One region of the Loigolactobacillus backii genome, then DNA from elsewhere that is predicted to be linked to it. Evidence: predicted binding sites of a transcription regulator. Region 1 holds the regulator's gene; each other region holds the start of a gene.

Region 1 (6,064 bases):
TAAGATGCTGTCCAAGTTAGTTTTTAATTCATGCCGGGCAATCGCCAGGTAAGGATTAGGGTTCTTTTTACTAGTTGGTAAATGAGAAAAGTACGGCGGATTACAAGTGACGACATCGACACTATCTTTAGGGATCACTTCAAAAGTTGTCGCTAAATCCCGCTCAAAAACGTTAATCTGCCGTTCTAGATGATTTAAAATAACTGAGCGGCGAGCCATGTCGGCAAGTCGTGGTTGTAATTCAATTGCACTAATTGATCCTGCCGTTTTCTGCGTTAAAAAAAGACCGACTGCACCATTGCCGGCACATAAGTCAACGATTTGACTATGCTGGTGCAAAACCGCAAAATCGGCTAATAGGACTGCATCCAATGAAAATGAAAAAACGTCTGGGCTTTGGATGATTTTAATATTCTGACTATAAAGTTGATCAATTCGTTCTCCTGGTTCAAGCATATCGATTCCTCCACCTATTAATGTCAAAATTATACGGCAATTATTTAAGTGAAACAAACAAAAGTGACATTCACAACCAAAGAAAATCTGGTATAATGATGTCTGAATTAATTCCGGAAGGGAATGCTGTTATGTTTTACTCATTTGCACGCGTAGTAGTGCGTATTCTAGTTTTCTTAATTAACGGCAATGCACATTACGAAAATAAAGAACAATTACCTAAAGGTGCTTATATCTTAGTTGGGCCCCACCGTACCTGGTTTGATCCCATTTATTTTGCCTTGGCCGCTAGTCCAATGAAATTTTCATTTATGGCTAAAGAAGAACTATTTAAAAATCCAATTATTCGTTTCATTTTGGTTCACGCAAATGCTTTTCCAGTTAACCGGGCACATCCAGGTCCGTCAGCAATTAAGCGCCCCGTTAAGATCTTACGTCAGGGAAAATTATCTTTAATTATGTTTCCTTCAGGTACGCGGCACTCTAAAGAGCTCAAGGGTGGTGCACTAATCATTGCTAAAATGAGTGGTGTGCCCCTCGTTCCAACCGTTTATCAAGGCCCCCTTTCGTTCAAACAGTTATTTAGCCGGAAACGGATCACGGTTCGCTTCGGTGAACCGATCTACGTGGGTAGCAAAGCTAAAACGGATAAGGCGGGTATAGCAAAAATCGATGACCAAATGCAAGCCGCTTTTAACCAATTAGATCAAGAAATCAACCCTGATTTCAAATATAACCCAACACAAAAAAAGGACTGACTTATCGTCAGTTCTTTTTTTGATTAATATTAACTGTAATTCAATGATTACAAGGCCGATCAAACTTATTACTCAAAGGTAGCCTAAATTGGCTTTCCCAGACTCTTTTAATTCAATTTATCATTGAGTACTAAAAACAATTTAAGGCGACTCCCTAAATAAATTAACGGTTATTTTGACTTAGCTGCCTTTTTTGATTGAGCTTTCATTGAAGACATCATTTGATTTAGTTTTTTCTCTGATGGTTTTTGACCCATCTGCATCATCATTTGGCGCATCATATCTTCTGAAATTGGTGGATTGTCAGCTAAATAACGTTTCATATACTGACGGGCTCCAAAGAAACCACCAATAACACCGAGTGCCGCCCCAATAACAAAGACCAAAATTAACATTCCCACGTCGTGTTTCTCCCTTCATAATTAAACTCACACATAATTCTACACAACTCACAGCTAAAAGAAAAGACTGCTTTTGGCTTTTTAGTCTTTTCGCCAACCTTTTTCACGTTGGATTCGTTGAACCTTATCTGGTGTGATTTCTTTGCCCTTTTTGTCAAAGAGCTGCGTTGTTTCAATTTGTTGACGTAAATTTTCTCTAAAACTAGCAATGTATTCCTTACGTAATTGCTGTTGCTCTTGCTTTTCATCTGCCGTTAATTCTGATTTCTTCGCCTTTGCGGCCAGCTCGTTAATTCGTTTTAGTCGTTTAGTAATTGCCATTTTAATCGACTCCCTTATTTTGTAGACTATTTTAACAAAAAAATGCGGATAATCAACCATTTAAACGCGAACATTTGTTTGAAAAGCCCATTTTTCTATGCTAAACTAAACATATTAAATAGATTGAGGTGTCAATCATGATAAAAGCCCATGAAACAAAGCAATTAGAGGTGCTCCGTTTCATTCACGAACGAGTTAATGAAAAAGGCTATCCGCCCACCGTTCGCGAAATTGGAGCAGCCGTCTCTCTTTCTTCAACATCTACAGTGCACGGCCACCTAGCTCGTTTAGAAAAAAAAGGCTACTTACAAAAGGATCCAACAAAACCGCGGGCAATTGAGCTCACACCTGATGGTTTAGCGGCATTAGGTATTACACCAGCGAAGATCCCTGTTTTAGGAACTGTAACTGCTGGTGAACCAATCTTAGCCGTTGAAGAAGCAACTGACTTTTTCCCAATTCCGCCTGATATGGATGATGATGACCGCGATTTATTCATGTTGACCATTCGTGGTGAAAGCATGATCGATGCCGGAATTCTTGACGGCGATAACGTCATTGTTCGCAAACAGGCGAACGCGGATAACGGCGAGATTGTTATCGCAATGACGGCAGAAAATGAAGCAACTTGTAAACGATTCTTCAAAGAATCCGACCACATTCGTCTTCAGCCAGAAAATGACACTTTTGCCCCAATCATTTTACAAAATGTTACTATTTTAGGCAAAGTTGTAGGCCTGTACAGAAGTCATATTTAAATCATTTTAAGATTGACAACGAACTTTTTAGTTTGGCGCCAATCTTTTTTATTTACCCAAATCACCTTTAACCTGTTGTTCACCTGATTAAAAATGGTACGAGTCCAACTTCGTAAATCTATTTTATATTAGAGTAACCTTTTTATAGTGGTAAGCACCGGAGTCCAGGGAGTGCCGCTCAAATGGTGCAGCCGTTAGCATCGTGACAAACTCCTTAGCCCGCTTTTCTGTTGTAAAAGCACGCAATATTTCAAAGCTTGATTCGTCAGCCGTATAATCAGCAAAATAAACCACAAAAATCCAGTGATTCACAACTTATTCCCCCTAATTCAATCTCGGTGCAATCCAAACAAAGAAATAGTTTAACAAAAAATTCACAAAAAGTAAACTATCTAACAATTCTGATGGCTGACCCTGCTAGAAATTTATACTTAGCAACTTATTTGAAATCCATTCCGAACACTAATGGCCTTAACTAAATTAAACTCTGAGTAGAATTCTTTTATTTACGGGAGTCTGGGTTCTTACTTGTTTCCCCACGTTACTCTAAAACGTGCGCCAAAATCGACTTTTGTCCTACTCCAGTAAATTCGTTAACAATCTACGCTACTAAGATTTTTTTATTTCTAATAACTGAATTGGGCCACCAACAGTTGCAACCTGAGCGTCACTCTGAGCCTGCTTAACCGTATCACTCAATAAAGTTTGTAGCTTAACGGTTAAACCGCTTGATTCCAAATCAATCAGTTGCTGTTTAGTCGCAGCAGTTAAGGCCATAACTAATTCTGATTGGCCAAAAAAATAAGACTTAGGCAATTGATCAGTACCTAAGGCCAGGGTTTCTAAACGACCATTAATTAGGTGGATCAACCGGAGCCGAGCATCACCTAAACCCGCTAAAATAAAATCATTTTGATCTAATTTATACTGATGTATAAGTTCTCGAAAAGCCTGCACTACTTCATCAAAAGTCACCTTAACTGCCAATTGATGTTCAAACAAAACAATTAGTTCATTCAATCGCGCCCAGTGATGATTAAGCTGCAAACTAAATTTCCCTGCGGTGGCAATAATGCAACCTGGATTGGCCAACCAAAAAAGTTTTTGAGCGTGATCGGTGGTTATCAAACGTCCACGCTTATTAATTGTTGTCAAGCGTGAATCAGAACCAACTATAATTCGTTTTTGTGTTGCCATTACACCAACAATTGTCATCTGCACACCTCAATTCCACGTAGTTTACCACAAAAAATAAGTGCCTTGAGCAATAATAATTTATGCTCAAAACACTTATTACACCATTATAGTTTAATGGTTGGATGGCTAGCTCGCCGCTTAACATTAGTATTAATGTGTGTTCGGTTATAGCCAGCAATCCAGACTGAAAGTAGAAAAATACCGATCAGAATAGCCATTCAAATCACCTCACACTTATTTAATTAGTTAAGCTATCCACTTAATATAACATATCCTGTGAAACATGCAAGAAATAGTTCTTTTTTGGCAATAACATCGCTTCGATTCAAGTATGACACTAGAAAGATATCTTTATTTTGAGAAACATGTTAGAATTGAAGTCATTGAGGTGATAAAATTGATCACTATCCAAACAAATAATGATAAGGAATATAATTTAGATAATATTACTCAGGTCATTGTTTATACGCGCACAAATGGTACCCATTCATACGAGCTAAGCGAATTTTTGGATGTTAAGGATGTAAAACGCTACGTCTTCTTCCACGGTACTGATCTTGTCATGGGATTAAACCTTTCTGACATTAAATCAATCACTGTCGACTAAATCGGCAGTGATTTTTATTATCCAAGAAAGTTTCTTAAAACTGAACTTCCTTATCTTGACTGTTGAATTTTGAAAAGTAAAATTGCTTTTTGCCAATGGACCAGATTTTTGGTATACTTATTGAGTACTTTTCTGGAGAGTTGGCAGAGTGGTAATGCAACGGACTCGAAATCCGCCGAACCGGCTTATACCGGCGCGCAGGTTCAAATCCTGTACTCTCCTTAAATAATCATTGATACAGCAGCATTCCTAAACACATTAGTGTTGGAACGTTGCTATTTTTTTGTCCGGCCTATTTTTCAATCTTTTAAAAAATCCAGACGGACCGAAATCCGATAAACTTAAAATTCAGCTCGGCTATAACGAATCACACTGTAATATTTAATTGAAATAAAGTCGTTAATAATGCCAGCAGCAAGATCGGATTCCGAAATTAACTTTAGTTACGCAATTTGAAAGGCCAAATTTTATGAAAAAACTAAAAAACACTTTAATCATCTTATTAACCTTGCTGCTACTCCTTATAGGTGGTGGCTATCTTTACACGAAAAGTCAGCTTCACCATCCACAAAAAATAGCACTAACCGCGGCAAAACAGGCCACAAAAGAAACGAATAGCTACCTCTATTTCAAGGCGCACCACCCAAAAGAAAATAAACCAACCGTTATTTTTTATCAAGGTGCCTTAGTTGATGCGGCCAGTTACAGCTCATTGGCCCTAAATTTGGCTACTAACGGCTACAATGTTTATTTATTAAAGTCCCCCCTTGATCTGGCTATTTTGGCTCCAAATCAGGCCAAACTAATTGTTCAAAAACAACCTAAACAAACCTATGTTGTTGGTGGCCACTCTTTGGGGGGTGTCGTTGCCAGTCGCTTTGCTGCTAAAGCAACGACTTCAAACCTACGTGGCGTTTTCTTCCTAGCAAGCTACCCAGATAAAAAAGGAAGCCTAGCCCACAAAAAAATCACAAGTCTATCCATCACCGCAAGTCACGATCAGGTTTTAAATTGGAAAAACTACCGGGCCGCCAAGCAATATTTACCCCAAGTAGCGGTCTTTAACCAAATTAAAGGTGGTAATCACGCCGGCTTTGGCAATTACGGTAAACAAAAACACGATGGCAACGCCACAATTTCAAACGCCAAACAACAATCAAAAATTACACAAGTACTCACTGCTTGGTTAAAAACGATTCAGTAATTAAACCTGATGATTGGCGGGTTGGGTCTTGAAACTATTTTACAAAACATTCCCCTAAACTGATTTAACTGGTTGCTGTGACACTACCCAACCAGTTAAATTTTAAAAGTCATAATTCCTTTAATTTTAATTAGAAATACTGCGAACGCACTCAAATTTGGTTATACTAAAAATAGTTCCTCAATAGTTAAGTCCACTAAGGAGTTCGACCGCATGAAAATTTCTCCGTTAAAACTACCAGGTCTATACGACTGTTTAATTGTTTGCCTTTTATTATTAGAAATCATCATTGCTAGTCTAACGACAATTATTTCACCCTTACAACATCTTCTGGGCTTCGCTACTTTTAATGCGGGCCTAAC
Region 2 (6,064 bases), 1.3 Mb from region 1:
TTGTTGGATATAGATTAAACACTGCTTGCACCAGCCTTTTTCAAGCCGACTAGCTATTTCAGCAGGCAATTGTTCAGGCTTAGGTTGAATTTCTCGCTCGGCAAGGGCCAGACGTTTAAGCGCCTTGGTATGATCAGATAGAAAAAATCCCCCCCACTTAAGCATGCCCCGATCATGGTAGTCGAAATCAAAGAAGTGTTGCACGACCTTATCTGAAAACTGATAATTTACTCTCATTCGGCTTGATTCCTTCTTTTTTGAATTGGCCGCTGCGCATTAGGCCATAAGAAATGATAAAAACCTTCATATTCAATGTTGAATTCCGTTAATCGTTGAATTTCCTGAATCAATAATTCCAACCACTGCAGATCAGATTCGGTAATTGTTCGCACTGGCACTGATCGTTCAACCTGGTGTAAGCGCTGATAATTAAAGAAGAAATTATACGTATGATCATAGTGGTCATTGACAACTTTTATCCAGTAATGCGTTTGTCGCTTCTGCTTAAATTGATCCTGACAGCGCTGAACAATTAATTTTGCTTCCCGCTTTAAAATTTGTTCATTCAAAGCTATTACCTCCATTATGGCCGCCTACCAATGCGCTTCGCCGAATAAGTGTCCCCCCTTGCAACAAACTACTAGCCATAACAAGCGATGTTGTTCCAAACTTGGCTCTAACCTGATCAACCACGTGGTTAAATTGTTGTTGCTTTATTTGCCGGCAAAGGGGCGTGAATAAATCTAACTGTTCCCCTGTGTTGGCACATAATTGGGAACAATAAACAGCAATATTTCGAACCGCCTCACCCTGCCAAAACTGGCGAAATAAGCGTAATAACTGACTGGTAATTAGGCGACTATCATCTGTTGGTTCCAATTTACACTCATGGGAAAACCCACTGCGTTTAGCAGCAGCACTTGCGGCATAGGCAAAACCAATACTCAAACTAAGACAACTTGTTAATTGGTGGTGGTGTCGAACCCGAGCGGCCACTTGCTGACCAATCTCCTTAATCACTAATTCAATCTCGATCTGTTGACTGTAATCACGCGGCAAAACTTGCGAGTTGCCCAGACTTTTATCCTTAGGTTTAATTCGTTGGGAAAGCTTGCTTCGATCAATTCCCCAAGCTAACGCAAATAACTGAGCACCAATAACACCCATTTCTTGTACCAGCATGTACGGATTGCTATGAGCCAATTCAAATAAATTCGTAATCCCAAGTCGCGTTAGATGATGGGCCGTTCTTTTACCAATACTCCAAACATCGACTAAATTTGAAATTGTCCAAAGTTTCGTTGGTACCGTTGCATAAGTAATTTGACCGATAAAATTCTGATCATGCTTAGCATAAACATCTAGTGCAATCTTTGCCTGCAGTGGATTTTCACCAATGCCAACGGTCAGTCGTAAACCCAGCTCTTTATGGACGGTGTCCTGAATTAGTTGGGCCACTTGTTGCGGCGATGAACCAAACAGGCGCCATGAATGTGTTAGATCGAGAATTGATTCATCAATTGAATAGGGATAAAGATCTTCATCAGCAACAAAACGCTGAAAGATTGTATTAATTTGTAAATTTTTTTTAATGTATAAGTTCATTCGTGGAGGCACAATTATTAAACGGGGATCATCAGGTAGATCACGCCTGCGACTAACGTTAGTAATATGAAATAGTTGTTTGGCCATAGGCGATGTCGCTAAAATCAAACCACCATTTGTATTATCGGTTTCTGACATCACAACAAGGCAGGTTTTAAGTGGCTCTAATCCGCGACTAACGCACTCAACACTAGCGTAGAAAGACTTATTATCAATTAAAAAATAAACACCATGCGGTTCACGTGAATAATCCACTTTCTCCACCACCCTTAAAACTAAAAACGCTTAAGTCGCTAGGGAACATATGTTCTAATTGCATTCATCATACGCTGAACAAGTATTAAGTGCAAGTCAAAATAAAAAAATCAAACGGTATGTTAGTAAAATACACTAAAATATCGTTTGATTCATCACTGACTGAGTAGAGTTTCACGTGAAACCAGACAGCATTTAAATTTACCGCAAATAAATTTTGCTTTAAACTATTAACAAAATGTACTTGATACTCGACTTACCAATATTAATCTGCCTAGTCCCAAGCCGTTTTAGTAGCTACGCCCACCTCGTCAATAAAAATGGTACGCCTAGGCACCTTTTAAACTATGCTTTAGCCCAGCGCACTCAATTGTTCGGCCTGCCACTGCTCTTTAGTCAAATCGTAAGCCTTGACACTGATAATTTCACCAGTCTGCGAACGAAAATCTTGTATTTTTCCACGATCAATCATCCCTAATTTTGCCATCACGCGCGCCGATTTATGATTTATCGCTGCATAATGAGCCTCTAAGCGTTGAAAATTTAACGTTTCAAATCCATAACGTACTAACGCCTGGCCGGCCTCGGGAACGATTCCCTTACCCCAATCGGCCTGTGCCAACGCATAAGTTAGAATACCGCTATTTCCATTCGGATGAAATTCAAAAAAAACAACTAGTCTGTTACTGGATTTTAGTTCAATTCCAAAAACTGTACTAGTATCACGACCAAAGTGCTCCGTAATTTCCTGTTGGATAGCAGCCAAATCAGTTGCCTGTTGATAACGTAAATACCTAACAACATCTGCATCCCGCAATACTTGGAATAGATCAACTGCGTCCGCCTGAGCGATCGGACGTAACCGCAAACGCGAGGTTTCGATAACTGCCATAACAAAATCACTCCATTTCAATTCAATAATGACTAGATTAGGCGTCGTCACGTCAGATTGCAAGCGACTTGCTTGTCAGTTTTTTGGCCAAACAGGGTTTAATTATTATAAGATTATCGTCAACTTTTAAAGATTGTCTGAATTTCCTAAATTTAAACTAAGTAAAAGATAAATTTAAAATTTATTCAACTAAGCATGGTAAACTAAGTGTTTAGAAACAGACTTCACTATTTCGCAAAAAAGGTGTTATTCCAAATATAAACTATCATCGTTATTACAGTATTTGATCAAGCAGTAAGGGAGTTTTTGTTATGAAAAATCCAAATGAACCAAATAGTCGAATGGCCCGCCGCCACGCTAACCGCAGTGACCAGCGTAAGCAAGAAAAGAAACCAGCTAAACCAAACAAAAGAGTGCCTCAAAAACAGCCTGGTGGACCTTCATTCTTTTCACGAAACAAGTGGTGGTTGGTTGTCATTGTCATCCTGATCGTCATTTTTGGTATTTACGCTGAATTTTCTAGTATTACGACTGAAAACAACGCTGATTCCACAACAACCAGTACAAGTAGTTCCAGTCAAAATACAAGTAGTCGCTCCTCTGAGCCCAAAAAGGCAACCACTAAATCCGAAACAACTGATAATACCAGTGATACAACTAGCGACACTACCGCTAATGATGACACTGCTGATTCACAATCAGCAGCAGCCGCTAGTCAGGCCACCGCTGAAAGCAACTCGGCGGCTAGCAGCGATACTAGTTCAACAGGTACAAGTAGTGGCCAAACTTTTTCTAACGTTACTGATGCCGTTAATTGGGCACGACAAAACATGGGCAATTTCAGTAACTTCCACGTCTCGTCAGATGGCCAAGGTCAATACGTCGTTGAGTTTACTAAATAAACTGGCCTGTTTGGAAAATTAATTTGGACTAAACGTGTTCGAGTAATATTATTTCCCACATTAACCATTTTCTATTAGTATAAAGATAGACTAAATTTTATGAGGTGAACTTTAATGGAAATTACACGTCACGGTAACACACTATTAACTAACGGACAGCCACCAAAGATTGGTGCTAAGCTGCCAACATTTGTCGTTCAAGATAAAAATAACCGCACAGTGACCAATACTGATTTAACTGGCCAGACAACTCTTATTAGCATTGTGCCGGATATCAATACTCGCGTTTGTAGTATTCAAACAAAACACTTTAACGCTGATGCCGACAAAATTCCTAACATTCGTTTCGTCACAGTTTCAACTAATACACCAGCACAACAAGCTACTTGGTGCGCTGCAGCAGGTGTTACCCGGATGGAAATGTTGGCCGATGAAAAACACGTTTTAGGGGATGCTTTTGGTATCTATGTCGCTAGCAATAATACCTTAGCGCGCTCAATCTTTATTATTGACGCCGCGGGAACGATTCAATACTCTGAAATTGTTACAGAACAGACCAACGAGCCCAATTATCAGGCAGCCTTAGATTTTCTTAATTAACTAGTTTATTATTTAATTGCGCGTAAAAATGCTCCGCACGATAACCATCGTGCGGAGCATTTTTAGATACCGAATTTTAATAGGTATTATACGTATAGTAGACGGTATCGAGCCCAAAAGTATTATAGGTTTGATTACTTGTGCCATTAAAGGTTGGATTCAAAGCGTTTAAGCGCGTTTCATCATTATCAAGTTGCTTTTTTGGTAAAGCCATTTCTGCACGCATTTTGTTCGAAGCCTTGGTTAATTGACTAGTTGACGCGATCTGGTAGGAACTACCATTAATCCACGCGGACTGTCCCTGTAAATGCTGTGAAGAAATATGATCAGCGTTTTTGTGGTATTTAAGCCCCAACCGAATAATATTATTAAACGGTAAATCCGTGCGTACGTTAGGTTGCAGTGATTTTAAAAGGGCATCATAATGACTAATTCCCTTAGGTGAAGCCAACTTTTTCATAACTGCCCGAATAACCTCTTGTTGCCGCATTTGGCGGCCATAATCACCACGGGGATCCTCATAACGCATTCGTGCGTAGGTTAGCGCCTGCTTACCATTCAAATGCTGTTTGCCCTTTGGAATCGTTATGCCGTTAAGGGAAACCACCATTGGGCTGTTAACCGTCACGCCACCAACGGCATCCACGACTTTTTGCAGACCACCCATATTAACGGTCACGTAATAATCAATCGGGATACCTAATAGCCTGCTAACGGTCTTTTTGGCCATCGTTGAACTTCCAATATTGTAAGCCGCGTTAATTTTTTGCATATTACGCTTCTTATCACCGGACATTTCAGCAAGTGTGTCTCGAGGAATACTGTACATCATTGTTTTGTGAGTCTTCGGGTTCAAAGTTGCCACGATCAAAGTATCCGAGTTTCCCCGGTCAACTCGCCCATCGGCACCAGTATCAACCCCTAAAAATAGAATTGAAACCGGCTTGCCCTGTTCAATTGCCTGGGGCGCCTTTGTCGTTGCTGGCGAATACATTTTATCAAACGATGCTTGTGTTTTGTGCAGGATGCTGTAGGCAAAGCCGCCGCCAGCAAGAAGTAAAACTACTAATACTCCCAACAGTGTCCATAAAATCCAATGATGCTTTTTACGCGTTGGTCTCTGCTGTCGTCGTGATGTCCCATTCATAAAAATTGAGCTCCTCCAAAAAATATTTACGTCTTTTAGCGTACCACAAAAATAAATACTCTCCCGGTAAATTCAATGAACTTAACGATAAATTTACAACTTAACTATTAAATCCACTTTTAAAAAATGTCCAGTTCCTACTGTAAAATATCGGTGTACCCCACTAATATTTATAACACCCCAAACGGATGGCCCTTGTACCACTTTTCATTTTTTTCGCCTATTTTGAAAATAGACCCCTAACTGGCGACTAAACAGCATTAAGCCGATACAAATTAACGTCCAAAACCAGCCACCGTAACGAAATAGGCTCCCCGCAATAACAAATAAAACCAGTAAATAAAGACCACTCTGAAGAAGCCGCTTCATTAATTTACCCCCTTAGCCAAAGATTGATCGCAATTCCGAGCACTAAGATGGCCAACACAATGTATAACCCGCATAGAAAATACCGACTGATTCTCAATGCTCGAAGCGCGAATAAAACAAAAACCAACGCCCCAGCTATTCCTAAAGACAATTCTAATGGTTGATGATAAACACTAAAGAAACGCCACATATTAACCACATCCTGATCTTTTCTTCAGTATAGCAGGAGCTTGGATCAAGAAGACAGCATTAACCACCCCTCTTTTATTCACCAATAGTGGCCGGCAAAATTTA
Region 3 (6,064 bases), 780 kb from region 1:
GACGATAGTGGGGCCAAGGTCGTTTCTGCCGCAAGGGGATCGCCTAATTTTTGTTGGGCAAAAGCAGTACTTAGGCCGGCAATAAAATCAGCGTAGTGATTACTCTGAACAATAAAACGTTTGGCGGCAGTACAAACTTGCCCGGCATTTTTCAGACGTGCAGTTACGGCACCTTTGATGGCAGCTTCCAGATCAGCATCATCGAGAACGATGAAAACATCAGTGCCGCCTAGTTCCATCGTTGATTTTTTGAGATATTTACCAGCCTGCGCGGCAACTTGATTACCGGCGCCGGCTGAGCCAGTTAGTGCAACTCCTTGGATACGATGATCGGCGATAATTTGCTCAACTTGATCATGATCGACAAAAAGGTTGGTAAAAGCGCCTGCCGGAATGCCGGCCTTTTCAACTGCATTGGCAAAGGCCATTGCACATTCAGGCACAATACTGGCGTGCTTGAGAATAACTGGATTACCAATGATGAAGTTCGGAGCAAAAACACGCATGACCTGAGTGTAGGGGAAATTCCACGGTTCAACGGTCATGATGGCGCCAATCGAGTTAAACTCCACGTAGGCAGTTTTATCTGGAACATCGTTATAGGAAATATTTTGTAAAGCCTCGGCACCGTGTTTAACGTAGTATTCCGCAAAAGCGGCGTTCTTTTCTACTTCGCCTTGTGCTTCGCTAAAAAGTTTACCCATATTGGTTGTCAGGGGTTTTGCGTACTGATCAATATTTTGCCGAAATTCAGTTGCTAATTTCTGTAATTGGTGCGCCCGCTCATCGTAAGATTGGGTTTTGGCAGCATGATAGTATTGATCCGCTGTTGCTAAAGCGTGTTCGACGTCTTGCTTAGTTGCTGACGGGAACTCTTTGATTAATTCACCGTTATAAGGGTTAATTGCTTTATAGGCCATAAATTAGTCGCGCTCCTTTACTGTTAGTAGCTTTATTGTGGCGGAATTAGGCGTTGGATTCAATCTTTACGCTGCCAAATAAAAGAGGAGTGCGAAAAAGTCGGTTTTGGGTTTACGGCGTAACGTAAGCTAATTCAATAACCGGACTATGGTTGTTGAATTAGCAGTAGTTAGACACGTGAACCCAGACTTTTGGCGCACGTTCTAGAGCAATGTTCGGAAATAAGAAGAGGCTAGGACTTTTGTCCCAGCCTCGTTTCGACTATATACTTTAGAAAAACACTTATTCTTTAACGGTATAATTGACGCTTACTAAATTTGACGACCGCTTCGACCCGCGCTGTTTGGGGAAACATGTCAATTGACTGAATATAATCAACGCGGTAGTCCTTCACAAGGCTCACAAGATCCCGGGCAAGGGTTGAAGGGTTACAACTGATGTAAACAAATTTTTCTGGCCGACTGTCAAGAATGGCCTGGCGTAGTTGGTTATCTAGGCCAGTTCGTGGTGGATCCACAATTAAGGCATCGGGTTCGAAACCTTCACGCAACCACTGAGGAAGTAGCTCCTCAGCCTTACCGACTTCATAGTGAGCATTGGTGACTTGGTTGAGTTCAGCATTTTCTTTGGCGTCAGCGATAGCTTCAGGAATTGTATCCATCCCGCGAACTTCACTGGCCGTGTCGGCCAAAGAGATCCCTAGCGTGCCAACGCCACAGTAGGCGTCGATTAAAGTTTCGTGTTGGGATAAATTAAGTGCCTGTTCTGCTAACTGATAAAGTTTTTCCGTTTGTTTGGGATTTAATTGGAAGAAAGCCCGGGCAGATAGTTTAAAAGTATAGCCGTTAATCGTTTCGGTTAAATACGTATCACCAGCTAAGTGGCGCGTTTCTTCGCCCCAAATTAAACTAGTTTCGCCTGGATTAATATTTTGCATAACGGACGTCACTTCAGGTAGGTCGGCCGCAATTGCTGTTAACAAGGCGTGCTTTTTAGGCAATTTAGGTGTGTTAGTGATCAGGGTGACCTGTAAGTGGCCAGTTGTGATTGATTCACGAATGGCAATTGTTTTGATGATGCCTGATTTGGCGGTTTCATCATAAACTGGGATTGCCAATTGCTCAATTAAGTTAACTAGGTAACGCATTGTTGTCATAATTGCTGGTCGTTGGGTGCTGAAGGTCGGTAAATCAACTAAATCATGACTATTTTTCCGGTATAACCCAGCGGCAACGTGACCATTAAGTTGCCGAACTTGAAACTGGGCCTTATTGCGGTATTCGTAGGGATCATCCATGCCAATCGTTGGCCGAACATCGTAATTTTTATAACCCTGCGGTCTAAATTTTTCTAAGGCTTGCTGAATAACGTCGGCCTTAAATTTGAGTTGTTCAGGATAGGCAAGGTGTTCTAGTTCGATCCCACCAACGTCACCGTATTGTTCGTCTCTTGGTGTAACCCGGGCCGGACTTTGTTGCCGAATTTTGTGGATCTTAGCTGTAATAAAGTGTGGCGCTGTTGCAACGACCTCGGCAACAACAACTTCGTCAGGAAGTGCACCCTGCACAAAAACAACGGTGTGCTTGTAGTAACCAATTCCTTCACCATTAATGCCTAAACGCTTAATTGTTAAGGGAAAACGTTGTCCGATTTCAATATTACTAGTGCCATGTTCGTAGTTTGAATTAGCCATCAATTTGCCTCGCTTAAATTTATTTGTTTTCAAGAGTGTTTGAAAAAGTGGTTAGATTCTACTCCGCAATTGAGAATTACTGCTGGCTTCGCTGACGCTGGCGATCGGACTAAGTTGAACCGAAGTTCGAATCGCAATCTAGACCACTAATAATCTTGCTGCTTCATTCGTTGACCATTCAACTACTACTTCGCAATTACGGTGAGTTATTTGTAAAAAGCGCAAATAACTCATGCTGCTTCGAATGTTGTCTATTCTTGTGGCAAAAGCTAAGGAACACAGTTATAAAATCCGTAACTGCCCGCGACTAAGTTCATCACGGTTACCACAGGAATCTGCTTTTCCAAACACTCAATAAGTATAACATAGCCGAATATGGGCCAGGCGAACGTACATTTGCATTACGCGGAATAACTTAGGTATAATGTAATTAGCTATAACGAAAGAGGGGGACACAATGGCGCTGCCAGTAATTACTATGATTGAGGCACAACGGCGTAAAGGGCGGTACAACGTTTACCTAGATGAGCAGTACGCCTTTCCAGTTAGTGAATCAGTCCTTGTTGAGTACCGTTTGTTTAAGGGAATGGAAGTTCCCAAAAAATTACAGCAAACGTTGATGGCCGCCGATAGTGTGTCCAAGGCTTACCAATTGGCGTTAACGTATTTGAGCCGTCAGCTACGTTCCGAGATGGAAGTTCGACTTTATCTAAAAAAACACGAAATACCCGTCAGCGCGCGACAGCAGATTATTACTAAGTTGCAGGAACTGAATTTAGTTAATGATCAAGATTACGCCGAAAGTTACGTGCGGACAGTCATGTTAACAAGTGACAAGGGACCAACTGTGATTACCCAAAAGTTGAAGGAAAAGGGAATTAAGGAAAATTTAATTGAAGACGCGTTAGTGCTTTACCAGACGGATGATTTGGTTGCTAACGGACTTAAGGCCGCACAAAAATTGGCAAAACATTACCAGAAGCTCAGTTTTAGCCAGCAAAAACAAAAAGTTCGTTTAGGCTTAATGCAAAAGGGGTTTTCTGGCGAAAGCCTTGATCAGATTTTGCTACAATTAGATTTAGAACCTGATCCAGAACGTGAATGGCAGGCCTTAGTGCAGCAAGGTGAGAAAGTAATGCGGCAAACTGCGCGCTTAGAGGCTAATAAAAGACGCCAAAAAATTAAGCAGCGCTTGTACCAAAAGGGATTTCATTTGGATGAAATTAATCGCTTTTTAGATGAACAACTAACAAACGAGTAAGTGACTTTCAGGAAACTTTCACTAAATCATCGTCACAACTGGTAAATTTTGGTATAATGTTCATGATAATTCGGTGTTAACAGCTTCTAGAAAGCAGGGTGACGCATGCGTATTCCAAAAGAAGGGGAATCGTTCGCGATCCAAAGTTATAAACATGATGGCAGTTTACACCGGACGTGGCGTGATACGATGGTTTTGAAAACCTCGGAAAACGAAATTATTGGTTGTAATGATCATACTTTAGTGACGGAATCGGATGGCCGCCGCTGGCTTACCCGGGAACCCGCGATCATTTTTTTTCACAAGCATTATTGGTTTAATATTATCGCGATGATTCGGGACAATGGGGTTTCATACTATTGTAACTTGGCATCGCCATACGTTTTAGATCGTGAGGCACTAAAGTATATCGATTATGATTTGGATGTTAAGGTGTTTCCTGATGGTGAACGTAAATTATTAGATGTTGATGAATACCAAGTAAACCGGCAACGCTGGGGTTATTCAAACGCAACCGATAAAATCTTAAAGGCCAACGTTAATATTTTGGTTGATTGGTCAGATAACCATAAAGGGCCATTCTCCAAAGAGTATATTGATATTTGGTACAATCGTTATTTAGAACTCGCCCACCGGTAGCCACGAAATGAATTTTAATGAAGTAGTGCGTGAAAAAGCTACTTTTATTTACAGCTTAGACGACTACATTTAGTCAGCAAAAAGAGGAGGTTGAGACAAAATGGAATTTGTCTTAACCTCCTCTTTTATACTAGCAAAGTAATATCGTGGGAGTATTTGAAAAAGCATTCAAAGGCTGCCTTTTCAAACACGTTTAACCAGGATTGGTCAGAAAAAATACTGGTAAAATAATTTTCCAACCTGCGCTAGGTACACTTTATCCAGGTGGTAAGCGAGGTAAGCCGTAATTGAATTACGATCTGGTTTTAACCTTTGGGCACTTGGCCACTCGATAGCTGTTTATACATTTCGTGGTGGGGGATGCCGGCATCTAGGAAGCCTGGCCGTTCCGTTTTATGAAAGCCAAGTTTTTCGTAAAAGCCCAGTGCCTGATCTTGGCCACCAAGAATTAGTGCCGGTTTATTGTGGGCCACGGCGTAATCTTCTAAGGCAGTGAATAATTGTTGCCCGTAATGGTGACCGCGTGCTATTTTGAGAGTGGCTACTCGCTGGACGTGAAAGGCAGCCTTTTCAGGTAGTAACCGAGCGGTGGTCACTGCTTGACCATTCACGTAGCCGACAAAGTGAACGGTCTTAGTTTCATTTTCATCAATTTCGAGAGCAAGGCTAACGTTTTGTTCGGTGACGAAAACACGTTTCCGAATACTTAAGGCGTCTTGGTAGATTTGGTTTGTAGTGTCAGTAGTATGTAAAATTTTCATGGTTCAACCTTCTTCGTAAGATTTAGAACTAGGCGACCAAATAAAATAGTTTTCTTAAATTTGGTAAAATAATTATAACATAATGCGCACGGTGTAAACTGGCCACTGTGAAAGGAAATGATGCGGATGTTTGAACGGCTACAAAAATCACGATTAATGTTCTGGTCACTAGAACTGCTAATTGTCGCAAGTTTAATTTTTGTTTGTACGAAAATTAGTTTTGTTTTTTCACCAATTGGAACTTTTGTTTCAACCTTGTTTATCCCTATTCTAATTGCCGGATTTTTGTTTTATCTATTTAATCCCCTAATTAAATTATTAGGTCATTTGAAAATTTCCCGAAATTGGGCAATCCTAATTGTTTTCCTGATTTTCTTTGGTGGGTTAGCGCTGATTGTGATGACCGTTATCCCAAATTTAGTTAAACAAATTGCACAATTAGTCGTTAGTTTGCCCGATTTTGCGTCGGCCATGGAAAAGACGGCCCGGGAATGGCTGAAAAGCCCCTGGCTACAGAATATTGATGCCGAAAAATACATTAATCAATTGAATTTATCATTTAGTGATATCTTGCAATCCGTCATGAGTTCGGTCACTTCTAGTCTTGGTTCCGTTGTTGGTACCGTGACAAGTGTTGCGATTACAGCGATCACTATTCCAGTGATGTTGTTTTATATGTTGAAAGATGGGCACCGGTTAATTCCCAGTATTCAAAAATTAATGCCCAATCGCTATAAAGCTGAGACAACCGATTTACTTTCAAAAATGGGGGAAACAATCTCGACCTAT
Region 4 (6,064 bases), 1.3 Mb from region 1:
AGCACGGTAAATAATTAAAAATTTTAAATCGGCGCTGGTTAGTAAATTGATGATCCTTTAGGGATAATTAAATGGCTCTTCGTCAACTGTTGTTGGTGAATCCATATTTCGAGTTCTAATCACTTCGTGATTAGGGCTCTTTTTGTTTTGATTTTGAAAACGTATAGTACTCGAGTTCTAAACCTCCAGAAGCTGCGATAGCCAAAACTGGCTCGTTTGATCGCCTTGATTTTATTATTAGAACCTTCCAAAGGACCATTTGAATAGTGTGTGGTAAAGGTGTTACGAATCTCATCATGATGGCTTTCAAGTGTTTTAATCGTGTTCTTCATTTCTTCAGAATACGTTTTGTTATTCCAAAATGCCGCATTGTAGTTATGCCAATCTTGATGTTGGACAGCTGACCGGACGCTGTTTAAGACTTGATAAGTTTGTTCTAGTTCTGAATCCAACGATAACAGCTGATGGACAACATCGGTGGCAGCCATCCAGTAAGGAAAATTAGTCCACTTTTTGAATTGTTCAAAGTTAAGCTGTTCAGTTGGTACTAACAACAGCTTCCAGTAGCGCTTAAGGGCGTGAAATTCGCGAGAAGACGGGGTAAACTTCTTCATCACCTTGATTCTGGTTTTGTTAAACGCCCGATTTAGGGCGTTGATAATATGAAACTTGTCCATGACCACCATGGCATTGGGGAACACGGTCTGCACAAGCTTGGGGTAGGTATAATTCATATCAGTCACAATAATTTTGACGTTTTCTCGGGCAGCTTGATCGAAGCGGTAAAAATACTTCTCTAGTTTATTGATGGTTCGATAAGGGAGTAAGTCGATTAATTCATGGGTTTCGCCATTCATGAACTCAAAGCTCATGGCACCAGTAGCGCTCTTGGTACTCTTCACCTCATCCATTAAGATGATCTCTGGTAAATAGTGCCAATTGGTTTGAAAGTCTCGTTCAGCGCGCATTAACTGGCGGCCCACAAATGAATCTGATGCCGATACTTCATTGGCAATGTGCTTCAAAGAGACCGGTTCACCGAGCTTCTCTAGGCATTCTTTGCGGCTGGTGTTTGAAATTGTACAGTGTTTCGGAACTGCCAATGTTTGTGCAAGAAAGTTGCCGTGACATTCTTTACAGTGGAAATAGCGGCGCTTTAAGGCTAAGATGACGGTGTTGCTCAGAACCTTCGAGAATCTGATAGTGGTATTGCGCCAGCCGTAGTTAATAATCTTTTGATCATTGATAATCCCGCACTTGGGACAAGCCTTCGGCGTGTAATCCAAGTGGCCAGTTAAGCGAATAACCCCGTCTTCTCCAGTTTCACCGTCAGTAATTTTTAGGTTCTCGTCAGCTATTCCTAATAATAATTTTGTAGTATCATGACACATAGGGCATTTCCTTCTTTCTGAAAAATCTTCGTGGTGGTTGACTTGGATGAACGGACAGGAAATGTCCGCTTTTTTATTCTAGCCATAAATAAAAAATCTGTCATCAGTAATAGATGAAAATCTATTACCAACAACAGATATTGTAGAACCAATTAAATTTGCTAATCAGTGTTTTTTGTCTAAATAGATTTAGTTACGTCCTTGTCCAAATGATGATATAGTAGTTTTAGATTGTAGATCCATGGCTGGATGGTCGATTAAAACAATTCAAATTTTATCTTTAGATTTCTCGATAAATTTAGGTCGAAATTCGGCAGTATTAAATTGCATTTTACGACTAAAGGCGTTAAACTGAATTTAATGACAAACGTGTGTTCGGCAAAAAAAGAAAGCGTGAGCTAAATGGCAACAAAGAGTATTGCTAATCATGATGGCACGACTGCCAAGAACGAAACAGAACGACAGGCTGCATTAGACCACGCCTTAAAGAAGATTCGTCAAAGCTTTGGGCAAGGCGCTGTAATGCGCATGGGTGAGAATACAAGTACCCGGATCGAAACAAACTCGACTGGTATTTTATCATTAGATGTTGCTTTGGGTGTTGGTGGATTTCCTAAAGGGCGGATTATTGAAATCTACGGTCCTGAATCAAGTGGGAAGACAACGCTAGCCTTAGCGGCAACTGCATCGGTTCAACGTAATGGGGGAACCGTCGCTTATATTGATGCCGAAAATGCAATGGACCCTAAGTACGCACAGCAATTAGGTGTTAACATTGATCAGTTGCTGTTATCACAACCAGACTCCGGTGAAGAAGGGTTAGCTATTGCTGATACACTGGTGGCAAGTAGCGCGATTGATCTAGTTGTTGTTGATTCGGTTGCGGCATTAACACCCCAAGCTGAAATTAATGGCGAGATGGGTGACGCCCACGTTGGGTTACAAGCACGAATGATGTCCCAGGCACTCCGTAAATTATCTGGTGAGATTAACCGAACAAAAACAACGGTTATTTTCATTAATCAATTACGGGAAAAGATTGGGGTTATGTTCGGTAATCCTGAAACAACTCCTGGTGGTCGTGCGTTGAAGTTTTACGCAACCATTCGCTTGGACGTAAGACGTGGCGAGAAGATTAAGAACGGAACCGAAATAATTGGTAATCAAATTAAGATCAAGGTCGCTAAGAATAAAGTAGCGGCGCCTTTTAAAGTTGCCGAAATTCAAAACTATTATGGCAAGGGTTTTTCCGCCGTTGGGGATGTGCTTGGACTAGCAGTTGAAAATGATATCGCTAAGAAGTCAGGCGCTTGGTATAGTTATAAGGGCGAACGTATTGGGCAAGGCTTGCCTAATTCAACGGCCTATTTAACTGATCATCCTGATTTATTAGATGAGATGTCAAAAGAAGTACGGGTAAAGTTATTACCGGAAGTGGACGAAAAGGCTGCTGATAAGCCGAAACAGAAAACTCCAGAAGAATAATTTTGGGATTAAAATACGTAGAAAGTGATTTTCTTGGATCGATAACTAATCGTCCTAAAGAATACTTTTTACGTTTTTTGTTTTTTTAAAATAAATTAATTAATTCAACGTATCTTATTTATAAGATACGTTGTTTGTCGCGGCCGGGACAAAAGTTCTGGCCGCTGACTATTCCCGGGCATTACTCTAGAACGTAAACCTAAAACCGACTTTGTTCCACTCTGCTCTATCATCATTTACTTGACGCTGTTTGAATCAAGCAAATGATGATAAGGTTGCAGATTAGTTACGGATACTACATTGCTCTAAAGTAGATGCTAAGAAGGGGCCCATGTTTTTTGAAAGGAGAACTAGATGTGGAAGCTACGGTTGATTTAACGATTGGAGATGAGTTCATTTTAATGAATTTATCTGAAACACAAATTATTTTATTGCAAAATGGCATTGTTAAGGTTAACCGATTGTACTCAAGTCAGTTATTAGCATTAACGACTTTTCAAAAGATTAGCTATCAATTATTTAATGACGCCAAGAATTTTTTACAAGGAGGGACATTCAAACAAAGCTATACAACTTTGTTTGATGAATGACAGTAATTTACTGAAGAAAATGTGCCTAAGATGCTGGTTCTTAAACAACTTCAAGGATTGGCGAAGGCGGCCGCCTATACTTCAGCTATGGTCCAGAAAAATAAAAAGAAGGTTACGACAGAAATTACCTAGTCGTAGCCTTCTTTTTAATTCGATAAAGAAAGACAGCATATTTCTATAATTAAATGGCCTGACAGATTAAGATAAGCATAATCATAATTATACGAGGAGGCTAATCTATGTTTGAAAATCAGTACCAGAATTTTCATTTTTGTGGCAATAAATTGGTTCAGCAACTTAGTTCAGAACAGGATGAAGTTATTTACGAGGTTAGCTGCAGCAGTATGCAGTACTTAATTCATTTAATTGGCCGGGTTTGCTTTTTACCACTTGGTGCACGAATTGAAGTTTTAAACCACGTGGTTACTTCGCAAAATGATAAACCAACTAAAGAACTTTATGTTACTGATCAGACATTAACTCAGTATCTTTAAAGAAGCTCACTTAATGCCCAATCAGCATATTAATTGCTTGGTGGTGGCGCAATCCCTTAAGCTTAGATTGTAGCAGAGAAGAATAGGCTTTTAAAAGAAAGGGTGATTAGAATGCTTCATATGATCTGGGTTCTTATTATAGGTGCTGTTATTGGTGTAATAGCAGGTGCTATTACAAGTCGTGATATGCCACTAGGCTGGATTGGAAACATTATCGCCGGTTTAGTTGGTTCCTGGTTAGGTGAAAGTCTGTTAGGTAGCTGGGGCCCGCACATTGCTGATATGGCGATTTTCCCTTCGATTCTTGGTGCAATTGTGCTTGTCTTAATTGTTTCGTTCTTGTTCGGTCTACGAAAGAGGAAATCTTAAGGGAGGTGCTACTATGCGCGGTAGAACAAAGGGCGCGCTCCTTTTACTCAGTCTACTTGGCATCTTGCAGACAGTTTGGTTTACAGCACTGATCTATCCATTACCTTATCTGTCCAATGAAATTATTCAGTGGCAAAACACGTATGATTGGGTACGCTGGATTGGTCTAATTCTTGGTATTATCAGTGGCTTAATATTTTTAGGCCTACTGTTAATTGCGTTGTTTCGCCGACAAACAACTAATCAGCTGACCTACCAAACTGATCGGGGGCAACTTAATATCAATCAAAAATCCGTTGAAAAATCCGTTCAGTATGCAGTTGCTAGTAAACATAATGCAAGAAATGTTAGTGCAACTGTTCGGCTAAATAAGCGTAAGAAGACCGCCACTGCCCTAGTTGAGGCCGTAACTAGTGACACTAAAAATTTAGTTCACGAAAGCCAGCAAATTGAGCAAACGGTAAGTAAGACTTTGAGCGCTAGTTTAGGTGTCCCGGTGAAAAAGGTAACGGTTAATTTGAAACCGGCTGAACGTGGACGCGGCGTCCGCGTTGTCTAGTGATGAGGTGATATTATGACGAACGGTACAATCGGCGCAATCATTGGCGTTATTGTTGGATTAATTTGGATTATGTTGGGCTTTATTGATTTAATCATTATTGCGTTACTAGCGTTGGTCGGTTTTCTGATTGGTAAGTACGTTAAAGGTGGGCAAACAATCAGAGTTTGGCTTAACCAATTACTAGATCGTTAGATAGATGAAAGGAGCTGTGGCAATGGATACAACAACGTCAGTTAAGAATCGTAAATTAACGTTTGACGATAGTGTTATTAAAAAAATTGCTGGCACAGTGGCCAGTGATATTGAAGGAATCCTATCGATGAACGGTGGATTCCTTAGTGATATTGCGGATCGTTTCCGCAGTGATACTAACCCAACGAAAGGGATTGGTGCTGAAGTTGGCGAACGGCAAGTTGCCTTAGATATGGAGGCAACTCTGGAGTACGGCGCCGATGCGCAACAAATTTTTGACCAACTCTGCGATCAAATTCACACATCGTTGAAACAAATGACGGGGCTGGAATTAGTTGAGCTTAATCTAAACGTGATTGACATTATGTCTAAACGCGAATGGGCCAATCACACTAAAGAGGGCAAAGAAGAGACTAAAGATCGCGTCAGCTAATTTTGAAAGACGAGAGGATGATTTTAATGGCACAAGTAGTCAAAGATTCACCAAAGGTAGACCATGTTGAAAGTCAATTAGTTTATACTGAATCCGTTCTTGCCAAGATCGTCGGTAAAACGATTAATGATGTTCCGGGCATTTTAGCGGTTCAAGGGAACGTTATTGATGATATTGCGGATCGTTTTCGAAGTGATGAGGACCCAACCAAGGGCGTTAAAATTGATTTGGATAATGATAACCATACCGCTACGGTTGACCTTGAAACAACGTTAGAATATGGAAAAAACGCGCCAAGAGTTTTCGATGAAGCAATTCACAAAATTCAAGCAGCAATCAGCAATATGACGGACGTAACTATAACGGAAATTAAAATGACCGTGAAGGATATGCTTACTAAAGAGGAATGGCGTGAATCGCAAGAACAGAATAAAAAAGATGAAGATAATCAATAGTAAAAAAACGAGTGTTATAAACGGCAAAATTTGTCGGTTATAACACTTGCTTTATGTATTAAAATAGCTACCTAGACGTTGATTGGTAAATTA

What was found. Region 1 encodes LexA, which represses DNA repair genes until DNA is damaged. Its sites were predicted from a motif close to CNAACANNTGTTNG; they were not measured.
Region 2: a site for LexA is predicted at 1,903-1,916, ahead of AYR53_RS02470 (Y-family DNA polymerase). Genes of this name have one in related genera too.
Region 3: a site for LexA is predicted at 3,000-3,013, ahead of recX (recombination regulator RecX). Genes of this name have one in related genera too.
Region 4: a site for LexA is predicted at 1,756-1,769, ahead of recA (recombinase RecA). Genes of this name have one in related genera too.

Annotation. Positions count from the first base shown of each region.
Region 1 is NZ_CP014873.1:1,852,581-1,858,644, reverse strand. Features, by position in the region: gene AYR53_RS08415 (tRNA1(Val) (adenine(37)-N6)-methyltransferase) at 1-456, opposite strand, end outside; gene AYR53_RS08410 (lysophospholipid acyltransferase family protein) at 588-1,214, shown strand; gene AYR53_RS08405 (YneF family protein) at 1,385-1,609, opposite strand; gene AYR53_RS08400 (DUF896 domain-containing protein) at 1,697-1,936, opposite strand; gene lexA (transcriptional repressor LexA) at 2,074-2,694, shown strand; gene AYR53_RS08390 (hypothetical protein) at 2,818-3,006, opposite strand; gene AYR53_RS08385 (Ntn hydrolase family protein) at 3,304-3,909, opposite strand; gene AYR53_RS08380 (hypothetical protein) at 4,289-4,498, shown strand; tRNA gene AYR53_RS08375 (tRNA-Ser) at 4,633-4,720, shown strand; gene AYR53_RS08370 (alpha/beta hydrolase) at 4,968-5,702, shown strand; gene AYR53_RS08365 (hypothetical protein) at 5,916-6,064, shown strand, end outside.
Region 2 is NZ_CP014873.1:581,014-587,077, forward strand. Features, by position in the region: gene AYR53_RS02460 (hypothetical protein) at 1-237, opposite strand, end outside; gene AYR53_RS02465 (hypothetical protein) at 234-569, opposite strand; gene AYR53_RS02470 (Y-family DNA polymerase) at 562-1,860, opposite strand; gene AYR53_RS02475 (GNAT family N-acetyltransferase) at 2,213-2,752, opposite strand; gene AYR53_RS02480 (hypothetical protein) at 3,064-3,654, shown strand; gene tpx (thiol peroxidase) at 3,769-4,254, shown strand; gene AYR53_RS02490 (LCP family protein) at 4,331-5,401, opposite strand; gene AYR53_RS13490 (hypothetical protein) at 5,609-5,770, opposite strand; gene AYR53_RS02495 (ribonuclease H family protein) at 6,062-6,064, opposite strand, start outside.
Region 3 is NZ_CP014873.1:2,632,442-2,638,505, reverse strand. Features, by position in the region: gene AYR53_RS12145 (aldehyde dehydrogenase family protein) at 1-920, opposite strand, end outside; gene rlmD (23S rRNA (uracil(1939)-C(5))-methyltransferase RlmD) at 1,211-2,614, opposite strand; gene recX (recombination regulator RecX) at 3,072-3,875, shown strand; gene ntdP (nucleoside tri-diphosphate phosphatase) at 3,981-4,514, shown strand; gene AYR53_RS12125 (GNAT family N-acetyltransferase) at 4,820-5,275, opposite strand; gene AYR53_RS12120 (AI-2E family transporter) at 5,402-6,064, shown strand, end outside.
Region 4 is NZ_CP014873.1:452,500-458,563, reverse strand. Features, by position in the region: gene pnuC (nicotinamide riboside transporter PnuC) at 1-18, shown strand, start outside; gene AYR53_RS01915 (ISL3 family transposase) at 120-1,391, opposite strand; gene recA (recombinase RecA) at 1,794-2,876, shown strand; gene AYR53_RS01905 (hypothetical protein) at 3,215-3,466, shown strand; gene AYR53_RS01900 (hypothetical protein) at 3,706-3,960, shown strand; gene AYR53_RS01895 (GlsB/YeaQ/YmgE family stress response membrane protein) at 4,072-4,329, shown strand; gene amaP (alkaline shock response membrane anchor protein AmaP) at 4,343-4,888, shown strand; gene AYR53_RS01885 (DUF2273 domain-containing protein) at 4,904-5,083, shown strand; gene AYR53_RS01880 (Asp23/Gls24 family envelope stress response protein) at 5,106-5,516, shown strand; gene AYR53_RS01875 (Asp23/Gls24 family envelope stress response protein) at 5,543-5,971, shown strand; gene AYR53_RS01870 (hypothetical protein) at 6,043-6,064, opposite strand, start outside.